2 regions of the Prescottella sp. GW823-FHT02E09 genome follow, and region 1 is predicted to be linked to the other one. Evidence: riboswitches for the same ligand, from Rfam matches in the RefSeq annotation. Region 1 holds a riboswitch; the other holds the start of a gene.
What was found. Region 1 has a riboswitch for cobalamin ahead of AC1RIF_RS03355 (ABC transporter substrate-binding protein). Riboswitches for the same ligand answer to the same signal wherever they lie in the genome.
Positions count from the first base shown of each region.

Region 2: linked by a shared signal. The riboswitch ahead of AC1RIF_RS04210 (ABC transporter substrate-binding protein) and the one ahead of AC1RIF_RS03355 (ABC transporter substrate-binding protein) in region 1 are both predicted to bind cobalamin.

Region 1 is NZ_JBXAJP010000001.1:688,205-692,412, reverse strand. It holds gene AC1RIF_RS03360 (ABC transporter permease) at 1-170, opposite strand, end outside; gene AC1RIF_RS03355 (ABC transporter substrate-binding protein) at 167-1,756, opposite strand; cobalamin riboswitch at 1,768-1,953, opposite strand; gene AC1RIF_RS03350 (bifunctional 2-methylcitrate synthase/citrate synthase) at 2,051-3,172, opposite strand; gene prpB (methylisocitrate lyase) at 3,169-4,083, opposite strand; gene prpD (2-methylcitrate dehydratase PrpD) at 4,085-4,208, opposite strand, start outside.
Region 2 is NZ_JBXAJP010000001.1:864,620-868,827, reverse strand. It holds gene AC1RIF_RS04215 (FecCD family ABC transporter permease) at 1-761, opposite strand, end outside; gene AC1RIF_RS04210 (ABC transporter substrate-binding protein) at 758-1,744, opposite strand; cobalamin riboswitch at 1,776-1,960, opposite strand; gene AC1RIF_RS04205 (MDR family MFS transporter) at 1,973-3,400, opposite strand; gene AC1RIF_RS04200 (phosphoribosylaminoimidazolesuccinocarboxamide synthase) at 3,561-4,208, shown strand, end outside.

The DNA.
Region 1 (4,208 bases):
GCGGACAGTTGTTCGTCGGTGGGCTCCGGGATGCCCTGTGCGCCCAGTGTCAGGCGGGCAGGGTCTCCCGGGGCCAGTGGCAGCAGCATCCAGATGAGCAGGCTCGCTCCCCATGCCGCCGCCACTGCCTGGATCAGCCGTCCACCGGCCGCACGGAAGGTGGCGTTCACGCCCCGGTGTCGTACCGGATGTGCCGGCGCACGTTGGACACCTCGTATCCGGACCACTCGTCCGACGTCACCACGGTGAAGTACTTGAACGTGCCGGCGACGACGTACGCCTGCTCGGCGACGAGGATCTCCTGCGCACGCTCGAGCAGCTCGTTCCGCTCATCCTCGTCGAAGGTGCCGCGCAGCTTCTCACCGATCGCGTCGATCTCCGGGTTGGACAGGCCCTGCGCGTTCGAGGACCCGCCGGTGGTCCACCGGACGAGGAACGGCTGGACGGGGTCCGCGGTGCCGGACAGCGAACCGCTGAGTGCGATCGACGAATCCCAGCCCGACGGATTCTCCTTGACCGCGGCGGAATCCTCGGCGACGTCGATCTTCAGCTCGAACCCGGCCTTGGCGACCTGATCCTGGATGCCGATCGCCACGTCCGTGGTCTCCGGACCCTGTGCCTGCGTGACGAATCGGACGGTGAGGCGCTGCCCGTTCTTCGTGCGGACGCCGTCGGCGCCGACGGCCCAACCGGCCCGGTCCAGGGTCGTGTTCGCGGCCTCGAGGTCGAACTTCTGACTGTCGAGTGCGTACGGCAGGCCCTCGGGGTACAGGCCCTCGGCCGCGTCGAAGGAGCCGTTGCCGATGTTGTCGGCCACGCCCTGGTAGTCGATCGCCTGTGTGAACGCCTTGCGCACCTCGACGTCGGTGAAGATGCCTTCCTTCAGGTTCATCTCGATCAGCAGCGACTGCAGAGCCTTCGGCGAGTTCTTCACCGCGACACCCGGACGACCGTCGAGGGCGAGTCGTGCGCCGGTGGACGGGTAGAACGCCATGTCGGCTTCGCCGCTCTCGACTCCGGCGATGCGCGCCTGCTCGTCCGGTACGACGTCGACACTGATGCCGCTCAGCGCGGGCGTGCCCTGCCAGTACGCGTCGTAGCGGGCGAGTTCGAGATCGGTCGGCGTCCACTGCGTGATGGCGTACGGCCCGGTGTACGCGCCGGATCCGACGATCTTCGCGGAGTCGCCGCCGGCGGCATCGATCGCTTCGACGTCGTAGATCTGCAGCGAGTTGTCGCGCGCTGCCAGACCGGCCGGGACCATCGCGTTGGGCTTCGGGGTGCGTAGCACCACGGTGGCACCCTCCGCCACGGCCTGTGTGCCCTCTTCGAGGTACACCCGTGCCGCCTTGGACTTCTCGATCTGGCGACTCAGTGCTGCGGCGACGGCCTGCGCGGTGACGGGCTTGCCGTTCTGGAAGGTCTGCCCGTCGCGAAGCTGAATCACCCACGTCAGGTCGTCCCGACGCTCGACGCTCTCGGCGAGCCACGGCGTGATCTGCCCGTCCTCCTCGACCTGGAGCAGGTTCTCTGCGACGCCCCAGTCGAACAGCCAGTTGGTGCCCGTCGCGGCCGGATCGAGCCCGGCGATCTTGTAGGAGTTGTAGATCGTCAGATGATCGTCGGTGATGCCGCCGGCGGCATCGGACGCACCGGACGAGCAGCCGGTGACCGCCATGGCGGCCACGACGGTGAACACACCGGCACGCAGCAGTGAGCGCCGCCCCTGACGGGCGGTAGATATCGAACTATTCATTTCCATCCTCGTGGTGTCCTGGCGTCGATGCAGGTGTCCTGGCTCCCGGATCAGCACTCGCCCCCGGCCTTCCAACCCGGTGGGGTCGTGGCCGAGCGTTGGGGGTTCGCTCCTCGGTGACAGTTGCGGGACAGCCCCGGATTCGCACCGGTGTTCCCTGCGTCGAGTGGCACAGTACAAGATCGCGATCCGGACAGGTCGGGCCCGACGGAAGGACGCGATTCGAGAAGGGAGCGCCCCGGGGTGCAGGAGACGGTGATGCCAATGACCAACCCCGGGGCGCTGATCGTGGGCTCAGGCCACCACCGAGCGTTGCGGCACGCCGGTGTACTCGCTGAGCGGTCGGATCAGGGCGTTGGACTCGCCCTGTTCGATGATGTGCGCGGTCCATCCGGTGATGCGGCTCATCACGAAGATGGGTGTGAATACCTCGATGTCGAAGCCCATCAGGTAGTAGGCGGGTCCGGTGGGGAAGTCGAGGTTGGGCTCGATGCCGGTGGCCTCGTTCATGGTGCGTTCGAGGATCTCGTACATCTGGACCCACTTGTCGCCGCCGGTCTGTGCGGCGACGTCGAAGAAGGCCTGGCGCATCGTCGGGACGCGCGAGTCGCCGTTCTTGTAGACCCGGTGCCCGAAGCCCATCACCTTCTCCTTGCGGGCCAGCTTGTCCTTCAGCCAGGCGGCGGCGCGCTCGGGTTCGCCGATCTCGATCATGTCGTGCATGACGGCCTCGTTGGCGCCGCCGTGCAGTGGGCCCTTGAGGGTTCCGATCGCGGCGGTGACGGCGCTGTAGATGTCCGACAGCGTCGAGGTCACGACACGGGCGGCGAAGGTGGAGGCGTTGAAGCTGTGCTCCGCGTACAGGATCAGGGAAACCTCGAAGGCCTTCACCAGTTCCGGTGCCGGGACTTCGCCGAAACACATGTTCAGGAAGTTCGCGGCGAAACCGAGGTGGCTGTGCGGGCCGATCGGGTCCAGACCGTGGCGGCGACGGTGATCGGCCGCGACGATCGTCGGTAGCACTGCCATCATCCGGAGTGACTTCTCGCGGTTGGCTTTCGGTGAGTTGTCGGCTTCTTCCGGGTCCTCCGCACCGAGGAAGCTGATCGCGGTCCGCACCACGTCCATCGGATGGCAGTTGTCCGGCATCTTCGCGACCAGCGCCAGCAGAGAACGATCGGCGCGGCGACTCGCACGCTCACGTTGACAGAACAGCTCGAGCTGGGCGTCGGTGGGCAGCTCCCCGTTCCACAACAGGTACGCGACCTGCTCGAAGCTGCAGTTGGCCGCCAGGTCCTGGACCGCGTAGCCGCGATAGGTCAGCGAGTTGGTCTCGGGGACCACCTTGGAGATCGCGGTGGTGTCGACGACGACGCCGGCCAGGCCCTTGTAGATCGTCGGGACTGCATTTGTCATTGGTTCCCTCCGAGCGTGAAGTTGAAGACTCCGGAATCGAATTCGTTGTAGCGCTCGTACTCGAGCAGCTCGTACAGCCGGGAGCGGGTCTGCATCTTGTCGAGCAGCCCCTCCTGCGTTCCGGTCGTGTGGATTTCGCGCAGGCCCCGTTCGATGGCGCCCATCGCCAGCCGCAGGGTGGTGACCGGATAGATGACAGCGTTGAAGCCGATGTCCTCGAGGGTCTGTGCGGGGACGAGCTGGGACTTGCCGAACTCGGTCATGTTGGCCAGCAGCGGGATATCCACGGCGCCACGGAACTTCTCGAAGTCGGCCTCGGTGTGCAGGGCCTCGGTGAAGATCATGTCGGCGCCGGCGCCCGCGTAGGCCTCGGCTCGCTCGATCGCGGCATCGATCCCGTCGATTCCCGCGGCGTCGGTGCGGGCGCAGATCACGAAGTTCGGGTCGCGTCGGGCCGTGACGGCGGCCCGCAGGCGGCGCACCATGTCCTCGGTCGGGACGATGGCCTTGCCGTCGAGGTGACCGCAGCGCTTGGGATTGACCTGATCCTCGAGGTGCAGACCGGCGATGCCGGCGTCCTCGGCGGCCAGGACGGTGCGTGCCGCCGACATCGGCTCACCGAACCCGGTGTCGGCATCGATCAGTACGGGCAGATCGGTGACTCCGGCGATCTGCGAACTGTGCGCGACGACCTCGGTGAGCGTGGTCAGACCGATGTCGGGCAGACCGAGCCCGGCGGAGAACGCGCCGCCGGAGACGTAGACGCCCTCGAAGCCGATCTCCTGGATCAGCTTGGCGGTCAACGGATTGATCGCGCCGGGCAGGCGCTGGATCTTGCCCGAGGTGAGGCCGGCACGGAACGCGATCCGCTTGTCGGCGGCCGAGGTGGTGGCGGCGATGAGACCGGGCATGTCAGAACAGTCCCTTCGGCGACTTCGGAGCGCGGGCGAGGACGTCGCCGGTGACGGTGAAGGTGAGCTGGTCCAGCTCGCCGGCTTTCAGCTCGGGGGTGCGCTGCGCGGCCTCGAGGAACCGG
Region 2 (4,208 bases), 180 kb from region 1:
CGCTCGACGTTGGTGCCGAGGCTCGCGGCGGCACGCTCGCCGAACGCGAACGAGTCCAGCACCCGGCTGTAGGCCAGGACGATCGTCAACGTCAACGCGACGACGATGAGGATGCCGATCAGGCCCGACCAGCGCACGCCGGCCACCGAGCCGAGGGTCCAGTTCAGCACCCGATGGGCGGCGTCGCGGTCGCCGAACAGCACCAGCGCAGACGTCAGCGCCGCGGTCAGCTGGCCCACCGCGATTCCGGCGAGGACGAGCCGGCCGGGCAGCAACGCCCCGGACCGTGAGGTCGCGATGAGGAACACCAGCAGCAGGCTGCCGAGGGCCCCGAGGAACGCAGCCGACGAGACGGCGCCGAAACCGAAGGCACCCACCGCGGTCACGCCGCTGGTCAAGGCCAGCACCGCCCCCAACGATGCGCCCCCGGACATGCCGAGCAGGTACGGGTCGGCCAGTTGGTTGCCGGTCAGCGACTGCAGCACGGCGCCGCACACGGCCAGGCCCGCGCCGGTCGCCGCGGCCGCCAGCACCCGCGGCATCCGCAGGTCGACAACGATGTGGGTGGTGAGCAGGTCGGTCCCCGGGCCGATGCCGAGTCGTCCGGCGATCGCCTCGACGACCGTGCCGATCGACAGGTCGGCCGCACCGATCGCGACCCCGGCCGCGCAGCTCACCACGAGCAACGCGACCAGGACGACCGCCCAGCCGGTGCTGGTCGTCGCGGCCGCCCGGGCCGGCACCCGGGTCGTCAGACTCATGCCCCGCTGCCGCCCAGTTGCTCGGCGACCAGGCTCGCGCCCTCGATGGTGCGGGGACCGGGCGTACTCGCCGAGAACGGGACCACGACGAACGCGTCGTCGCGCACCGCCTTCAGGTCCTTCAGCGCCGGATCGTTGCGGAGATAGGTCTTCTTCTCCTCGGCGGTGTCCCATGACGCGTCCGCGAGGACGATGATGTCGGGGTTCGCCGCCAGCACCGTCTCCCAGCTGCCGTCGAGCCACGCGCCGTCGGCGTTCGCGAAGACGTTGGTCCCGCCGACCGCATCGATGATCAACTGTGGTCCGCCGGCGTTGCCGCCGACATACGGGGTGTCGGTGTTGCTGTCGTACCAGAAGATCGTCTTGCCCTTCGCCGGCGCGGCGGACTCGATGCCGGCGAGGGTGGTCCGCATCTGCGCGATGACGGCGTCGGACTCGGTCTCGCGGCCGAACAGGGTGCCGTAGTCGGTGATCTCGGTGGCGATGGAATCCCACGCGACCGGCGGGCGCGTCGACTTGTCCTTGCAGCCGAACGGTGAGACGTACGTGGCGATGCCCAGTTCGTCGAACGACTCGTGCGAGCCGACGGCCTTGTCGTCGAACGCGCTCGAGTACGACGCCAGCACCAGGTCCGGCTTGGTCTCGAGCAGCGCCTCGCGGCTGGGGTAGTCCTTCTCGTCCAGCGCCGGCACCTGCGCGTACGCGGCCTGCCACTGAGGGGCGATGGTGTCGTCGAGGTACGCGGTGCCGACCATCTGGCCCTCGGCACCGATCGACAGCGCCGATTCGGTGGCGCCCTGGTTGAGGGTGACGGCCCGCTCGGCCGGACCGTCGAGCGTGACGGTGCGCCCGCAGTTCTGCAGGGAGATCGCGGCGGCGTCGGCGTCGTCGTTCGACGACCCGCCGCACGCGGTGAGGGTGAGAGCGGTGGCGATCGACACCGCTGCCGTGGAGATGACTCGGCGAGAGATAGGGGTACGCAAAGCGACCCGCCTTCCATGACTCGTGGAAAACGTGCAGTTATGCGTCACGGCCGGTCTCCTGGCTCGGCAGGGATAGCCGCCGACTACGCCTTCCCGGATGCATGTGCACCCAGTGGCTGGGGTCGAACCCCTAGTAGTCGACGTACCTGCCCACAGTGGCGAGTACCGCGCCGGCTTCAACCGGACTTCCCGAACACCGTGACAACATCGTGAAGAATAGACGACGGGTCAGAGGGCGCTGTCCGCCTTGTCGGTCTTCTCAGCCCGCGGCATCAGCGCCGACGACACCGTCATCACGACGGCGATGCAGAACAGTCCGAGGAACACCAGGTGGATCGCGTCGGCAAGATCACCGGGATCCGGTTCGGCGGCCTCGCCGACCCGTGAGTTCACCAGCGCACCGAACACCGCGACACCCACGGCGCTGCCGATCGAGCGCGCGAACATGTTGGTCGAGGTCACCACGCCGCGCTCGGACCAGTCGACGCTGGACTGCGCCGCGATCAGCGTAGGGGTGGCGATCAGGCCCATGCCGGAGCCGATGACGAAGCATGTCGCGCCCACCTGCCACACCGGCGAGCCGTCCGAGAGCAGCAGTAACAGTGCGGTGCCGACGAGCGCGAGGGCACTGCCGATCAGCGCGGTCGTGCGGAATCCGACGCGCAGGTACAACCGTCCGGCCTGGGACGCGGCGATGGGCCAGCCGATGGTGAGCACCGCCAGTGCGAAGCCCGCGACGAGCGCGCCGGTGCCGAGCACGCCCTGCACGAACGTCGGCACGTACGACGTGAGCCCCATCAGGATCGCGCCCACCGACAGCGACACCAGACTGCTCGCGACCAGCACCCGGCGGGTCAGCATGTGCAGCGGCAGGATCGGATCGGCGACGCGGCGTTCGACGAGGACGAATCCGGCGAGCATCGACGCACCGACGACGAAGACGCCGATGCCCATCGGGGACAGCCACTCCCACGACTGGCCGCCCTCGAGCAGTCCGAGGATCATCAGCGCCGCGCCGCCGGTGAGCAGGATCGCGCCGGGATAGTCGATGCGCCGCCGCTGCACCGTGGTCGTCTCGACGAACTTGCGGTGCAGCATCCACGCTGCGAGCGCGCACAGCGGCAGGTTGACCAGGAAGATCCACCGCCATGACAGGTACTCGGAGAACACGCCGCCCAGTGTCGGGCCCAGCACCGCGGACGCGCCCCACACACTCGCGATGTAGCCCTGCACCTTGGCGCGTTCGGCGACGGTGTAGATGTCGCCCGCGATGGTGAGCGCCATCGGTTGGATCGCGCCGGCGCCGAGACCTTGGAGCGCCCGGAAGACGATCAGCGCGGGCATGCTCCACGCGACGCCGCACAGCAGCGAACCGACCGCGAAGAGCGCGATGCCCAGCATCATGATCGGCTTGCGGCCGAAGACGTCGGACAGCTTGCCGTAGATGGGCACCGAGACCGCCTGCGCCAACAGATACACCGAGAACAGCCACGGGAACTGCGAGAAGCCCCCGAGATCGCCGACGATCGTGAGCACCGCGGTCGCGATGATCGTGCTGTCGAGCGCGACGAGGGACGTGCTGAGCATCAGCGACAACAGAATCGGGCCCCGTTCCGAGCGCAGCCCCACCGATGTAGTCGCGGTGTCGATCGCCATGCACCCACCCACCATTCCTCGTGAAGTCCGAAACAAGGCTAACGACTACCGCCGACTCCCGCGTTTTGCGCACAAGTGCGCGAATCGCGGGGGAAGATGCGAATGGGGCGCCCACGTGCGGTGGGATGCGCCGATTCGCGGGACCGATAGGGTATGCAACGTGCGTCCTTCACTCGATTCCTACACCCATCTGGCCGGCGGCAAGGTCCGCGATCTGTACACGATCGACGACGAGCACCTGCTGCTGGTCGCGAGTGACCGGATCTCGGCCTACGACCATGTGCTGACCACGCCGATCCCCGACAAGGGGCGCGTGCTCACCGCGATGAGCGTCTTCTTCTTCGAGAAGCTGGGCGGCACCAACCACCTGGCGGGCGATCCGTTGGACGAGCGCATCCCCGAGGAGGTCCTCGGGCGCGCCCTCGTGGTCCGCAAGCTGAACATGCTGCCCGTCGAGTGCGTGGCCCGCGGCTACCTCACCGGCTCGGGCCTGGCGGACTACAACAGCACCGGTGCGGTGTGCGGCGTCGCGCTGCCCGAGGGGCTGGTCGAGGCGAGCCAGCTGCCCGAGCCGATCTTCACCCCGGCCAGCAAGGCCGATCTCGGCGACCACGACGAGAACATCGACTTCCAGGCCGTCGTCGACAAGGTCGGTCAGGACCTCGCGGTGAAGCTGCGCGACGACACCCTCGACATCTACTTCCGTGCCGCCAGCTTCGCGCGGGACCGCGGCATCATTCTCGCCGACACCAAGTTCGAATTCGGCCTCGACGCCGACGGCAACCTGGTGCTCGCCGACGAGGTGCTG